Regions from separate parts of the Streptomyces sp. NPDC051738 genome, predicted to be linked through region 1. Evidence: predicted binding sites of a transcription regulator. Region 1 holds the regulator's gene; the other holds the start of a gene.

Region 1 (7,636 bases):
ACGACGACGTCGTCGACGCCGAGATCGTGGACGACGAGCGCAAGGACGGGGCCGCGTAATGACGGAGGAGACCCCGGGCTTCGAGGAGAGGCCCGACGTCCCCTCCGGCGCGACCCCTGACGACGCCGAGTCGAAGGCCGCAACCCCGCCGAACGGCGAGGGGGCGGCCCCGGCCGGGGACGGAGCAGCAGACGCGGGCCTGGTGGCCCAGCTGGATCAGGTGCGTACGGCGCTCGGTGAGCGCACGGCGGACCTCCAGCGGCTCCAGGCCGAGTACCAGAACTACCGCCGCCGTGTGGAGCGGGACCGGATCACGGTCAAGGAGATCGCCATTGCGAACCTCCTGACCGAGCTCCTGCCCGTGATCGACGACATCGGCCGCGCGCGGGAACACGGCGAACTCGTCGGCGGATTCAAGTCCGTCGCGGAGTCGCTGGAGACCGTCGCGGCGAAGATGGGCCTGCAGGCCTTCGGCAAGGAGGGCGAGCCCTTCGACCCGACGATCCACGAGGCCCTGATGCACTCCTACGCTCCGGACGTCACCGAGACGACCTGCGTCGCGATCCTCCAGCCGGGGTATCGCATCGGCGAGCGCACCATCCGCCCCGCGCGGGTGGCCGTCGCCGAGCCCCAGCCGGGCGCGCAGACCGTCAAGGCGGAGGAGGCGACCGAGGCGGCCGGCGACGACAAGGAGAACGGTGGCCCGGACGAGGGCTGACGTTGAACTGACGGAAAACCCGATCAGGGAGGAGGGACGTCGGGGATGAGCACCAAGGACTTCATCGAGAAGGACTTCTACAAGGTCCTCGGCGTCCCCAAGGACGCCACCGAAGCCGAGATCAAGAAGGCGTACCGCAAGCTCGCCCGCGAGAACCACCCGGACGCCAACAAGGGCAACGCCAAGGCGGAGGAGCGCTTCAAGGAGATCTCCGAGGCGAACGACGTCCTCGGCGACCCCAAGAAGCGCAAGGAGTACGACGAGGCTCGCGCCCTCTTCGGCAACGGCGGCTTCCGCCCGGGGCCGGGCGGCGCGGGCGGCTCCTTCAACTTCGACCTGGGCGACCTCTTCGGAGGCGGCGCCCAGGGCCAAGGGGGTTCCGGCGGCTTCGGCGGCGGAATCGGGGACGTCTTCGGGGGCCTGTTCAACCGCGGCGGCACGGGTCCGGGTACCCGCACCCAGCCCCGGCGCGGCCAGGACATCGACACCGAGGTCACCCTCAGCTTCACCGAGGCGATCGAGGGAGCGACGGTCCCGCTGCGGATGTCCTCGCAGTCGCCCTGCAAGGCCTGCGCAGGTACCGGCGACAAGAACGGCACGCCCAGGGTGTGCCCGACCTGTGTCGGCACCGGCCAGGTGGCCCGGGGTTCGGGCGGCGGCTTCTCGCTGACCGACCCCTGCCCGGACTGCAAGGGGCGCGGCCTGATGGCCGAGCACCCGTGCCTGGAGTGCAAGGGCAGCGGCCGCGCGAAGTCGTCCCGGACCATGCAGGTCCGCATCCCGGCCGGGGTGTCGGACGGCCAGCGCATCCGGCTGCGCGGCAAGGGAGCGCCCGGCGAACGCGGCGGCCCGGCGGGCGATCTGTACGTCACCGTGCACGTCGACGCGCACCCGGTGTTCGGCCGCAAGGACGACAACCTCACGGTCACCGTCCCCGTGACGTTCACGGAGGCGGCGCTCGGCGGCGAGGTCAGGGTCCCCACCCTGGGCGGACCGCCGGTCACCCTGAAACTGCCGCCCGGCACGCCCAACGGCCGTACGATGCGGGCGCGGGGCAAGGGCGCGGTCCGCAAGGACGGCACCCGCGGCGACCTCCTGGTCACCGTCGAGGTGAGTGTTCCGAAGGACCTGACGGGGAAGGCTCGTGACGCACTGGAGGCGTATCGCGAGGCGACCGCGGACGAGGACCCGCGGGCGGAGCTGTTCCAGGCCGCGAAGGGAGCATGAGTCAGATGGACGGTCGTCGACGCAACCCGTATGAACTGACCGAGGAGACCCCGGTCTACGTCATCTCGGTGGCGGCCCAGCTCTCCGGGCTGCACCCGCAGACGCTGCGTCAGTACGACCGTCTGGGCCTGGTGTCCCCGGACCGCACCGCCGGCCGGGGCCGGCGCTACTCGGCCCGCGACATCGAACTGCTGCGTACCGTCCAGCAGTTGTCGCAGGACGAGGGCATCAACCTGGCCGGCATCAAGCGCATCATCGAACTGGAGAACCAGGTCGCCGCGCTGCAGTCCCGGGTCGCGGAACTGCAGGGCGCCCTGGACGGCGCGGCGGCGGCGATGCAGCAGCGTGAGGCGGCGGTGCACGCGTCGTACCGCCGTGATCTGGTGCCGTATCAGGAGGTCCAGCAGACCAGCGCGTTGGTGGTCTGGCGGCCGAAGAAGGCCAAGGACTAGACAGCCGTACACGTGACGGGGCCCGGAGGTTCGACCGAACCTCCGGGCCCCGCTTCATGTGCCGGTCGGATGCCGACGTCGGTCAGCGGCCGACGAAGAACTCCAGCGAGGAGCTCTGGGCACCCTGACGCCCGTAGGCGTCCACGGCGTACACGGTGACCATGCACGGGCCGTTGTAGGGCGGCGTCCAGGAGAGGGCACCCGTCGTCGACAGTTGGGTGCCGCTGGATCCGCAGGCGCCGTCGATCTCCCAGGAGTACCCCTTCAGCACCCGTCCTTCGTCGCCCGGGCCGGCCTTGGCGGTGACCTGGATGGCGGCCCGCGCGGGAATCCCCGTCGAGACCAGCGTCAGCCGCGGCGCGGCCGGGCCGGTCGCGGTGGCGGGGGTGAGCCGGTCGACGGTGAGCTGGTCGGAGGGCGCCGACTCGGCAGCCGTGCCGTCCACGGCGGCGACGTAGTAGAACGCCTTGCCCGCCGGAGCGCCGCGGTCGTCCCAGCCGTTGCCGAGCGTGGTGCCGAGGGCGGTCCAGGCGCCGTCGGTGCGGCGGTAGACGCGGAACTGGCCGGAGCCCTCGGCCGCGTCCCAGTGGAGCTCGGTCCGGTCGTCGTGGCGGACAGCGGTGAGCCCGGTCGGGGCGGGTGTGCCGCTGGGCTCGGGCCGCGTGACCGTCACCGGGGCGGAGACCGGGGAGACGTTCATGGCGCCGTCGACCGCGTGCACCCGGTACGTGTAGGCGGTCCCTGTCGCGGCGGTGAAGTCCGTGTAGGACGTGCCGAGCAGCGTCTCGGGCCCGTCCGGGTCCTGCTGCCCGTCGGGCGCGCCCCACACCTCGTAGTGGTGGACGTCCGGTGCGGAAGAGGGCTGCCAGGTGAGCGTGTTGCCCGCGGTGGTGCCCGTCGCCGTGAGGCCGGTGACCTGGCCCGGGGCGGTGCGGTCGACGGTGGTGACGGCCTTCTCCGCCGTGCCCGTCGACTCGTTGCCGGCCTTGTCGTAGGCGCGTACCTGGTAGTAGTACGTCGCGCCGGTCACCGGCAGGGTGGCGTCCGTGTACGTCGTGGAGGTGGTCGTCGCGAGCGGTGTGCTGCCGAACGGCGTGCCCTTCAGCCGCCGGTAGACGCGGTACCCCGCGAGGTCCATCTCCTTGTTCTTCGCCCAGGTCGCCTTCGCCTTGCCGGTCGCCGCGTCGTACGACACCGAAGGCGCCGTCGGGGCAAGGGGCTTGACCTTGTCGACGGCGGCGGAGGTGCGCGGCGTGTAGCCGAACTTGACGTTCGCCGTGCCGGTCCAGTGGGCGAAGTCGACGCGGAGGGTGTGCTTGTCGGCCGGGATCGTGACGTTGACGGTCTTCCTGACCGTCGTGGACACGTTCTTCCAGAGGTCGATCCTGAGCTTGCCGTCCAGGTAGACGCGGATGCCGTCCTGGGCGGAGGCGGAGAAGGAGAAGGGTCCGCCGGAGCCGAAGTCGCGGGTCAGGGTCCAGCGGACGGAGAACCTGTCCTTCGGGAGGCCCGAGGCCGGGGCGCCGGTGCCCCAGTTCTGGTCGATGGCGGTGTCGCAGTCGGTCTTCTTGGCGGTGCCCGAAAGGGTGGTGTTCGCGAAGAACTGCCGCTTGAAGACGGGCGATGCGCAGGTCACTGCGGCGGAGGCGGGCGCGACGGTGGCCGTGAGGAGGCCGCCCGCGGTCACGAGCACGACCGTCGCCGCGGTCGCGGCGGTCGTGCGTCTGGCTGGGTTCATCGGGTCCTTCGGTCTGTTCGGCGACGGTGATCATCACCGTCGCCGAACAGGACTCGCCGGGGCCGGAATTGGTTGTACGACCATTGGCTGTACGGCCATGGGTTGTGCGGCCATGGGTTGTACGACGGCCACTGGGCGGGACGTCAGCCGGGGATCATGTCGCCGGCCATCTCCGTCGCGATCATCCACCAGGGCCGGGCGCCCGTGCCGAAAGCGGCGGCGAGCGCGTAGCCGAGGGCCGCGTCCAGGGGCTCCGGCTCGGCGTCCTCGCGCCACTCGGCGAGCACGCGTCCGTCGCCGTCCGAGGAGAAGTCGCCGATGTGCCGCCCGTCCCGCAGCAGGCGGCTGCCCGGGACGGAGTCCGGCACCAGGCGCCAGACGCGGCCCTCGTGGCGGACGTCGACGCGGTACGAGCGACGGCTCAGCCGACCCTTGGCGGGGGCGAGGACGACCTCCTCGCCGTCCACGGTCAGCGTGAGCCGGCTCCCGTCCCGGGTGCCGACCGGGACGTGCTCCTCGGCCTCGGCCCCTTCCGCGCGGCGCAGTTCGATCCGGGGCACCGACTCGCCCTCGACGATGACCTCGCCCAGCCCGGTGTCGAGCCGGACCGCTATCGCGCCGAACCGGTCGTCCTCGTGCTCGTGCTCGTCCTCGTGCTCGTCGTGCCGGTCCGTGGTCGCGGGTGCCGGGTTCTTGGGCATCAGGTCTTCCTTCGCTGTATCGCCTCGTGCTGATCATGGTCGCGCACGCGGCCGCCGGTTCGGCGGGCCGTGCGGCTGGCCGGGTTCGTTCGGTCCTCTGATCGAGAGCCGGACGGTGTCGCGCACGTGCCCCGACTGCGACTCGCGTGGAATGGAGTGCTTGTGCTGATCTTGGTCGACTCGTCGACCAAGGTTCGGTGGAGGGGGTGTAATGGGCGTTTGGAGGCAGTCCGTCATGTCTTCACATGCTCAGCGGAGCGTGGCGTTGCGCACTCGTTAAGTGATTCCGCTTGACGCTGAGGGGCGACGACGCGTTGGCTTTTCAGACACCTGGGCGCAATGGCGCGTCCGTGTCCCGAAGGCACCAGAAGTGAGCTCCTCTATGCGTCCCATGCGCCCCCTGCGTCGTACCGCCACCGCCGTGGCCGCCGCATCCACGATGACCCTCTCGCTGGCCGCGTGCGGGGCTCTGGGCGTCACCGGGGACAGCAGCGAGGCGAGCCCGACCAAGGGGAACGACGTCACCGTGGGGCTGCTGCTGCCGGAGACGGCGAACACGCGCTACGACAAGTTCGACTTCCCCATCATCAGGAACAAGGTCCTGGAGCTCACCGACAAGCAGGGCAGGGTCGACTACCAGAACGCGGACGCGGACGCGTCCAAGCAGGCGGACCAGCTGCAGCAGATGATCGACGACCAGGTCGACGTGATCCTGCTGGACGCCGTCGACTCGCACGCCATCGCCGACGGCGTGCAGAAGGCCAAGGACGCCGGCATCCCGGTCATCGCCTACGACCGCCTGGCCGAGGGCCCCATCGACGCCTACGTGTCCTTCGACAACGAACTGGTCGGCGAGGTCCAGGCGCGCACGCTGCTTGAGGCCATGGGGGAGGTCGACTCCTCCGACAAGATCGTCATGATGAACGGCTCGCCCACCGACCCGAACGCCAAGCAGTTCAAGGCGGGCGCCCTCTCCGAGCTCAACGGCACGGTGGACATCGCCAAGTCGTACGACACCAAGGACTGGAAGCCGGAGAACGCCCAGGCCAACATGGCCGAGGCGATCAAGGCGATCGGCGTGAACAACATCAAGGGCGTCTACTCCGCCAACGACGGCATGGCCGCCGGCGTCATCAAGGCCCTGGAGGCCGCGGGCGTGTCCGAGCTGCCGCCGATCACCGGGCAGGACGCCGAACTGGACGGCGTCCAGCGGATCGTGAGCGGCGAGCAGTTCATGAGCGTGTACAAGTCGTACCCGCAGGAGGCCGAGAGCGCCGCGCAGATGGCCGTGGCCAAGGTCCAGGGCAAGGACATCCAGTTCGACTCCCTCACCCAGGACCGGGTCGACAGCCCGACCGACAAGGACATCCCGTCCCTGCTGGTCCCCGTGGTCGCGCTGACCAGGGACAACATCAAGAAGACCGTCCTCGCCGACGGGATCTACGAGCTGTCCGAGATCTGCACGGCCGAGTACAAGGCCGGCTGCGCGGCGATCGGGCTCAGCAAGTAGCGCTCGGCGGACACGGCCTCAGGCAGGGGCCCGTCTGTCTGATTACGGCTTCAGGAAGGGGCCCGTCGGTCTTCCGACGGGCCCCTGCTTCTGCCCGTTCACACCACCCGCGTGAACTCCACCGTCACCTCCGGCGGACCACCCGGTACACCCCGGTAGATGCCCTTGTGCGGCGTGACGTCGTCGTAGTCGCGCCCCCGGCCCACCACCACATGGGACTCGTCGGCCCGGGTCCGGTTCGTGGGGTCGTAGCCGCACCAGTCGCCCGCCCAGTACTCGATCCAGGCGTGGCTCTGCCCGGCCACCGGACGGTGCGGTTCCGCCTCCCGCTCGGGGTGCAGATAGCCGGAGACGTACCGCGTCGGCAGCCCCAGCCCGCGCAGCAGGGCGATGGTGACGTGGGCGATGTCCTGGCAGACACCCGCGCCCTGCTCCCAGGCCTCTGCGGCGGAGGTGTTCACCCCCGTCGCGCCGGGCAGATACGACACCCGGTCCGCGACCAGCGACGACACGGCGACCGCCGTCCCGTGCGGGTCGAGGCCGGCCGCCGCCTCCCGCGCCTTGGCGATCAGCCCGTCCGGGACCGTCGTACGCGCCGTAGTGTCCGCGAACTCCAACAGGCGGGAGTTCGCCGTCCGTTCGGCCACCTCCGCCCACCCGGGCGCCTCGGGGAGCGGGCCCGGCGGATGGGTCTCGACCAGGCTGGAGGCGGTGATGGTGAGGTCGGCGTGCGGGTCCATCAGGTCGAAGCCGGTGACCTGGGTGCCCCAGTAGTCCCAGTACGCCCAGGTGGTCGCCGCCGGGCTGATGGTGACCCGGGCGTCCAGGGTGGTCTGGCTGGGCAGCGTCAGCGGGGTCATGCGGACCTCGTTGTGCGAGGACGCGGCGGGCTGGGCGTACGGGACACGCGTGACGTGCTTGATACGGAGGCGGCGCGACGCGGTGGGGTCCGCGGTCAGGGGAGCCGTGGTCATGGTCACGCTCCTTCCTGGGCCCACTCGACGGGCCCCTGGTACGGGAAGAACCGGTCGGCCACGGCGTCCATCGAGGCCATGCACGCCTGCTGCAAGTCCCTCAGCAGTGCGGGCAGTTGCTCCTCCAGGGCGTGCGTGTCCAGGTATTCGAGGCGGGTGCGCATCCGGCCGATCGGGCGGCGCGCGGGGTCCTGGCGGGGGCGGCCCAGCGCGGTGAGGCACTCCTCGGCCGTGGTCAGGGCGTGCAGTGCCGAGCGCGGGAACTCGCGGTCGAGGAGGAGGAACTCGGCGACGCGCGGGGTGTCGCCGAAACCGC
Region 2 (7,636 bases), on a different contig from region 1:
CAGCTGCTCACGGGAGAGCACCGCGCGCGGGGTGTTCGCCAGGCACACCAGGAGGTCGAACTCGGTCGGCGTGAGGTGAACGTCCTCACTGCGCACCCGCACGCGCCGCTGCGCGTGGTCGATCTCCAGCTCGCCGAGGCGCAGGATGCCCGACCGCGGGGTCGTGGCGGCCAGGGCGGCGCGCTCGACGCGGCGCAGCAGCACATGCACGCGTGCCGCCAGCTCCCGCATCGAGAACGGCTTGGTCATGTAGTCGTCGGCGCCGACGCCGAGCCCGACCAGCATGTCGGTCTCGTCGTCACGTGCGGTCAGCATCAGCACCGGCACCGGCCGCTGGGCCTGCACCCGGCGGCATACCTCCAGGCCGTCGAAGCCCGGCAGCATGATGTCGAGGATCAGCAGGTCAGGCTGCCAGGCCTCGGCCGTGTCGACCGCCGCCGGCCCGTCACCCGCGGTCTGCACGAGGAATCCCTCTGCGCGCAGGCGGGCCGCGATGGCGTCCACGATGGTCGGATCGTCCTCGACCACCAGGACCCGGCGCTGTGCGCCCGGGGTCGCCGCCGTGCCGTTGTGGGAGGTGTGTGTCTGCTCCATCGCCCGCCCCAAAGTTGCTTTCCGGAATCCGTGGGGTGATTCCTCTGACTGGCTATGCCTGCTCATGCTTGCGATTGACGCTTGAATGATCCGCGTCAGGTGAGCAGAGTACGGGGAGTCACGGCGCCACGGCTATCCAGGTTGTACGGCGAGGTGCACGACGTCCGGAACGCCCCGGGCAACGGGGATCTCTTCGGTACGCACCTGTTGGAATCCGGCATTACGCAAGGTTTCTTCGAATTCCGGAGAAGGCTGGGCGGACCATACGGCCAGCACCCCGCCTGGCCTCAACGCCCCTGCACAGGCTGCCAGTCCACCCGGCGAGTACAGGCTGTCGTTGCCCTCGGTGACAGTCCAGCCGGGCCCGTTGTCGATGTCGAGACACAGGGCGTCATACGTGTCGGAAGTCTCATGTACGTACGCCACGAGATCCGTTTCCAGAATCTCGGTGCGCGGATCGGCGAGGGCGCGGGCCGAGAACTGCGACAAGGGTCCGTCAAGATGCCAGCCGATAATCGCGCTCTCGCGCTCCGCGACGGTGATCCGTCCCGGGCGGGGATCGGCGGCGGCATGTGCGAGCGAGAACCCCACTCCGAGCCCGCCGATCAGCAGGTGGGGCTCCGGTCGCCCGTCCAGCGCGCCGAGCGCCACATCGACCAGCAGGCGCTCCGAACGGCCGTCGGAGGTGTCCATCAGGAAGCAGCCGTTCGCGATGATCTGGAGCAACTCGCCGTGCCGCCGCAGCACGACCTCGCCGTGGGGGCCTTCGTGACGGTCCAGTACTTCGGGGATGTCGTACGAAGTGGGCATCCGGCCATCCTGGCAGGTGAGGCCGGCGGGGCCGAGCGGATTTGTAGGTTCTGGCGGGGCACGGGGTCCCCCTATGGGGTGAAGAGGTCCGGAACCAGGGCGCCCGGGTGCCAGTTGAGAGGTTCCTGAGAATCCGCTACCGAGTGGCGCAGGTCACAGACATGGGCGGGCCGCAGGCGAAGGGTGGGGGAAACGGAAGGAGCGCTTCACCTTGGAACGGACTGCGGCTGGGGGTGTGACGGGCTCGGTTCCGGAGTCCGGTGAGGCGGGCCTGCCCGATGTCGCCGGGCTGCTGGACGGTATGCCGCGGCAGCGCGGGCCGGTGGGCGCCACCGCGACGAGCGCCCCGGCGACCATCACCCCGGCGACCGGCGCCACCGCGACGAGCGCCGCCACGACGCAGCTCCCCGCGCCGGTCATCACGGAGGTCGCCGCTCCCCGCCCCCATCCCCTCCGCCCCTGGCGGCTGCTCCCCACTCCCACCGGCACCCCGTTCACCTTCGCCTACGCCGCCGTACTGACCGTCACCTCCCTGATCACCACCTACGCCGAACCCGACCTCGTGCACGCCCTGCACCAGGGCTCCAGCACCGATGTCGCGCACCTCGTGCAGACGCCCGTGCTGGTGCTGCTCGCCAGTGCGCTGTGGGTCGCGGGCGGGGTCGTGGCGCCGTACACGCTCTGCTTCCTGCTGGTGCTCACCGCGCTGGAGCGGCGCATCGGCGGCGTCCGCACGGCCCTCGTCTTCCTGGCGGGGCACGTCCTGGCGACCCTCGCGACCGAGGTCCCCGTCGGGCTCGCGGTGCTGGTCGGCCACCTTCCCGCCAGCTCGCTGCACCGCTTCGACTACGGCATCAGCTTCGGCGTGGCGACGAGCATCGGCGCGCTGGGCGGGCTGCTGCGGCCGTGGCTGCGGTGGCCGGTGCTGGCGCTGTTCGGCGGGATGCTGCTCCAGGACCTGGTCAACCTGACGGATCCGCTGACCAATTGGGGGCATCTGATCGCCCTGGTCATCGGGGTCGGGATGTGGCCGGTGGTGCGGCGGTGGCGCGCCTCGGAGTCAGTCGCCCTCGGGTGACCACACGTACGGCGTGGTCGTGGTCACCGCCTCGCAGCCCAGCCGCCGCAGGATCGGTGCGCTGTCGTCGGAGGCGTCGACATGGAGGTACGTGACGCCGCGGGCTACGGCCAGGGCGGCGCGCGTCGCGACGAGCGCGCGGTAGATGCCGCGGCCGCGCCACTCGGCCAGCGTCGATCCGCCCCACAGGCTCGCGAACTCCGTGCCCTCGCGAAAGACCAGCCAGGCCGCCGAGACGACCTCGCCGTCCGCTTCGGCGACATGGACGGAGATCTCGTCCGGCGCGGACGCGACCCGGCCGATGAGATCGTCGGCGAGCCAACTCCAGTCCTGGCCCCACACCACCGACTCCATCGCGGCGATCCGGCGCATGTCGGCGTCCGCCGTGACCCGGCGCAACGTCACGCCCTCGGGCAGGACGGGCTCTCGTACGGCCATGTCGGCGGCGCGCCCGACCAGGACCGTCTCCTCGTCCTCGGGTGCGAAGCCCGCCGCGCGGAGGCGGTCGGTGAGGTCGGCGGGGTCGTCGTGGGACCGGGTCTTCCACTCCACCGCCTCGCCGCGCGCCGCGAAGTAGTCGCGCTGCCGGGCGATGAGCCGGTCGAGCTCGGTGCCGCGCACGCCGAGGGAGCGCGGGCCGCTGACGAGGCCACGGAATCCGCCGACGATCCGCAGCAGCGGGCCGTCCTGTTCATACGTCACACCTGAGGGCGGGGTCGGGGGCGCGCCGCGCATCTGCTCGTCGTAGGCCGCGAGAAGGATCTCTGTGTCTGTCACGGGGAGACCGTGCGGGACGGGCTGGGGTCCGCACAACCGGATATTCGCGAAACCCGAGGTCACAGCGTGTGTGGATGGTGATCGCTCACAGCGAACGGGGGCGGGGGAACATTCGTGCCGCCCCGTGCATTGAGTCGGCATAACTCAACTTGACTGCCGAAGGGGAGATCATGGCTTCGACGTCCGCACCGCTCACCCTGCCCGTGTTGCCGCTCGACGACGAGGTCGTGCTGCCCGGAATGGTGGTGCCGCTGGATCTGAACGACGCCGATGTGCGGGCCGCGGTGGAGGCCGCTGAGGCCGCCGCGCGGTCGCAGCCGGGGAAGCCGAGGGTGCTGCTGGTGCCGCGTATCGACGGTACGTACGCGGGCACCGGAGTGCTCGGCACCGTCGAGCAGGTCGGCCGGCTGGCCGACGGTGACCCGGGCGCCCTGATCCGCGGTCGCGGGCGCGTGAAGATCGGTGCCGGGACGACCGGGCCGGGTGCCGCGCTGTGGGTGGAGGGGGCGCGGCTCGACGAGAGCGTGCCCGAGCCGCTGCCCGGACAGGTCGTTGACCTGGTGAAGGAGTACAAGGCCCTCGCCACCGCCTGGCTGCGCAAGCGCGGCGCCTGGCAGGTCGTGGACCGGGTGCAGGCCATCGACGACGTCTCCGCCCTTGCCGACAACTCCGGTTACTCGCCGTTCCTGACCACCGAGCAGAAGGTGGAGCTCCTGGAGACCGCCGACCCGGTCGCCCGCCTCAAACTCGCCACCCAGCAACTGCGCGACCACCTCGCCGAGCAGGACGTCGCCGAGACCATCGCCAAGGACGTCCAGGAGGGCGTCGACAAGCAGCAGCGCGAGTTCCTGCTGCGCCGTCAGCTCGAAGCCGTACGCAAGGAACTGCGTGAAATCAACGGCGAGCAGGACGGCGAGGAGTCCGACGACTACCGGGCCCGTGTCGAGGCCGCCGATCTCCCCGAGAACGTCCGCGCGGCCGCCCTCAAGGAGGTCGACAAGCTGGAGCGGTCCTCCGACCAGTCGCCCGAGGGATCGTGGATCCGGACCTGGCTCGACACCGTGCTCGAACTGCCGTGGAACGAACGGACCGAGGACGCGTACGACATCCTCGGCGCCAAGGCGATCCTCGACGCCGAGCACGCCGGTCTGGAGGACGTGAAGGAGCGGATCACCGAGTACCTGGCGGTGCGCAAGCGGCGCAGCGACCGGGGGCTGGGGGTCGTGGGAGGCCGCCGTGGCGGTGCCGTCCTGGCCCTCGTCGGCCCGCCCGGCGTCGGCAAGACCTCGCTCGGCGAGTCCGTCGCCCACGCCATGGGCCGCAAGTTCGTCCGGGTCGCCCTCGGCGGCGTCCGCGACGAGGCCGAGATCCGCGGCCACCGCCGTACCTACGTCGGCGCGCTGCCCGGCCGGATCGTGCGGGCCATCAAGGAGGCCGGGTCGATGAACCCGGTGGTCCTGCTCGACGAGATCGACAAGGTGGGGTCGGACTTCCGGGGCGATCCGGCGGCCGCCCTGCTGGAGGTGCTGGACCCGGCACAGAACCACACCTTCCGGGACCACTACCTGGAGGTGGAGCTGGACCTGTCGGACGTGGTCTTCCTGGCCACCGCCAACGTCCTGGAGGCCATCCCCGAGGCCCTGCTCGACCGTATGGAACTGGTCCGCCTGGACGGCTACACCGAGGACGAGAAGGTCGTCATCGCCCGTGACCACCTGCTCCCGCGCCAGCTGGAGCGGGCGGGTCTGAACAAGGACGAGGTCGCCCTCGACGAGAGCGCGCTGCGCAAGCTCGCCGGCGAGTACACACGCGAGGCGGGCGTGCGGAACCTGGAGCGGTCCGTCGCGCGGCTGCTGCGCAAGGTCGCGGCCCAGCACGAACTGGGCGAGCGCGAGCTGCCGTTCACGGTCACGGACGCCGACCTGCGCTCCCTGATCGGCAGGCCGCACCACGTGCCCGAGTCTGCCCAGGACCCGGCGGAGCGCCGTACGGCGGTGCCGGGCGTGGCGACCGGCCTCGCGGTCACGGGAGCCGGCGGAGACGTGCTGTTCGTGGAGGCGTCGCTGGCCGACCCGGAGACGGGCGCGGCGGGCCTGACGCTGACCGGCCAGCTGGGTGACGTGATGAAGGAGAGCGCGCAGATCGCCCTGTCCTTCCTCCGCTCGCACGGCGCCGAACTGGAGCTGCCGGTCGCCGACCTGAAGGACCGGGGCGTGCACATCCACTTCCCGGCGGGCGCGGTGCCCAAGGACGGCCCGAGCGCCGGCGTCACGATGACGACGGCCCTCGCGTCGCTGCTGTCGGGCCGCCTGGTCCGCACGGACGTGGCGATGACGGGCGAAGTCTCGCTGACCGGCCGGGTGCTGCCGATCGGCGGCGTCAAGCAGAAGCTGCTGGCGGCCCACCGGGCGGGCGTCACGACCGTCGTCATCCCCAAGCGCAACGAGCCCGACCTGGACGACGTCCCCGCGGAGGTGCTGGACAAGCTCGACGTCCACGCCGTGACCGACGTCCGCCAGGTCCTGGAACTGGCCCTGTCGCCGGCCACCGACGGCGCGGCCACCGAGGTTCCGATCGCGGCGTGACGGACGCGACCGGACAGGCAGGGCCCGGGTCCCGTGAGGGAGGCCTGGGCCTTCGCCGTGCTATCCCTTGGCGAGCGCCACGACCCTGTCGAGCGCCCCGTTGAACCGGTTGTGGTCCCCGACGGTCGGTCCGGAGGACGTGTACTGCCACATGGTGTGGTAGCTCCAGCCCGCAGGCAGTTCCCCCACCTCCGCGGCGTACCGGGCGATCCACAGGGGGTTGACGGTGGCGAAGCCGCTGTGGTTGCCGGTGCACTGCTTCCACCAGCTCGTCGCCGTATAGATGACGGCGGCACGGCCGGTGCGGACCTTGTACCGGTTCAGGAAGTCGCGGATCCAGGTGACCATCTGGCTCTGGGTCTTGCCGTAGCAGGCGTCGCCGTACGGGTTCCACTCGATGTCGAGGACGCCGGGCAGGGTCTTGCCGTCGCGGGACCAGCCGCCGCCGTGGTCGACGAAGTAGTTGGCCTGGGTTGCTCCATTGGTGGTGTCCGGGGTCGCGAAGTGGTAGGCGCCGCGGATCATGCCGATGTTGTAGGAGCCCTTGTACTGCTGGGCGAAGTACGGGTTCGTGTAGTAGGTCCCCTCGGTGGCCTTCGTATAGGCCCACTTCACCCCGCTCTTCCACAGCGTCGACCAGGCGACGTTGCCCTGGTGGCTGGAGACGTCGACGCCCTCCGTCTGGGTGGCCAGGGTGTCGTTGGGCAGGCCGTGCACGCCGTCGTGGGCTGCGACGCCCATGCCCATGTGGGCGGAGCCGCGGGGCGGGGTGTCGTCGCCGGCGGACGCGGGGGACGGCTGGCCGGCGAGGGTGAGGGAGAGGATCGCGGTGAGGAGGAGCCCGGTGAGGTGCGGGCGCCGGGGACGGAGCTGTTCGGATCTGTGCACGGGCATAGCGTGCCTCCGCAGGCTCGGTGGTGCTCGGTGGGGAAACGCGCGGTGGTGCGGCTGCCGTTGCGGTCCGTGATCACGGCGTGTGCATGCCAGTAAACCTCTGTCAGGCAAGCTAGGCATGGAGAAGCGCAGGTGGAAGGGGGTCCGGAGGCTGCCTTTGGTCTGAGCCTGCGAAATACTGGCGGAGCTGCGGCGATGACGGCGGTGGGCGGAAACTTTCCGGACCGGGAAACCGGACCGGAAACACGAGGCAGGGGCTGACGTGCACGAAGACGGAATCGGCGACGGAATCGGCGACGGGCCGCGAGTCGAATCTGGGGGCGCTCCCACTGGAGGAGGGTCCGACAGTGGCCCGGGCCGGCCCGAATTCCTCGACCTGGAACGCGAGTTGACGGTCCTCTTCCGACGCGCCAGGGCCAAGCAGGGCGAGATGGCCCGCGAGGTCCATCCGGATCTGGAGTCAGCGGCGTACGGGCTGTTGGTCCGGCTGGGTGAAAGCGGGCGTCAGCGGGCCACCGAGCTCGCCGCCTATATCGGGGTCGGCAAGGCCACCATGTCGCGTCAGCTCCGGGCCCTGGAGGACCTGGGCCTCGTCGCGCGCGAGCCGGACCCCGCCGACGGGCGGGCCTGGCTTGTGCACCTCACCGAGGAGGGGCGCGGTCGGGTCGCGAAGGTGCGGGAGGCCCGCCGGGGCCGGTATGTCGAGCAGCTGTCCCACTGGGACCGGGGCGAGGTCGCGGAGCTGGCGCGGCTGCTGAACCAGCTGAACCGGGGGATGGAGAAGTAGGAAGCCGAACCGGGGGGGGAGAGAGAAGCAAGACCGCGAGGCCCGTGCCTCACAACTGCGCGTACACGACCGTCGCATCGTCATGCGTCTTGCTCCGCCCCAGATGCGTCC

What was found. Region 1 encodes HspR, which represses chaperone genes until heat shock. Its sites were predicted from a motif close to TTGAGNNNNNNNNNCTCAA; they were not measured.
Region 2: a site for HspR is predicted at 3,389-3,407, ahead of lon (endopeptidase La). Genes of this name have one in related genera too.

What each region holds. Positions count from the first base shown of each region.
Region 1 is NZ_JBITCM010000001.1:412,497-420,132, reverse strand. It holds gene dnaK (molecular chaperone DnaK) at 1-59, shown strand, start outside; gene grpE (nucleotide exchange factor GrpE) at 59-718, shown strand; gene dnaJ (molecular chaperone DnaJ) at 764-1,945, shown strand; gene ACIA8X_RS01800 (heat shock protein transcriptional repressor HspR) at 1,951-2,397, shown strand; gene ACIA8X_RS01795 (fibronectin type III domain-containing protein) at 2,480-4,135, opposite strand; gene ACIA8X_RS01790 (hypothetical protein) at 4,279-4,836, opposite strand; gene ACIA8X_RS01785 (sugar ABC transporter substrate-binding protein) at 5,228-6,346, shown strand; gene ACIA8X_RS01780 (transglutaminase domain-containing protein) at 6,445-7,320, opposite strand; gene ACIA8X_RS01775 (alpha-E domain-containing protein) at 7,323-7,636, opposite strand, start outside.
Region 2 is NZ_JBITCM010000004.1:161,006-168,641, reverse strand. It holds gene ACIA8X_RS11390 (response regulator transcription factor) at 1-594, opposite strand, end outside; gene ACIA8X_RS11385 (spermidine synthase) at 727-1,404, opposite strand; gene ACIA8X_RS11380 (rhomboid-like protein) at 1,616-2,482, shown strand; gene ACIA8X_RS11375 (GNAT family N-acetyltransferase) at 2,465-3,259, opposite strand; gene lon (endopeptidase La) at 3,430-5,844, shown strand; gene ACIA8X_RS11365 (lysozyme) at 5,905-6,738, opposite strand; gene ACIA8X_RS11360 (MarR family winged helix-turn-helix transcriptional regulator) at 7,001-7,525, shown strand; gene ACIA8X_RS11355 (protein phosphatase 2C domain-containing protein) at 7,575-7,636, opposite strand, start outside.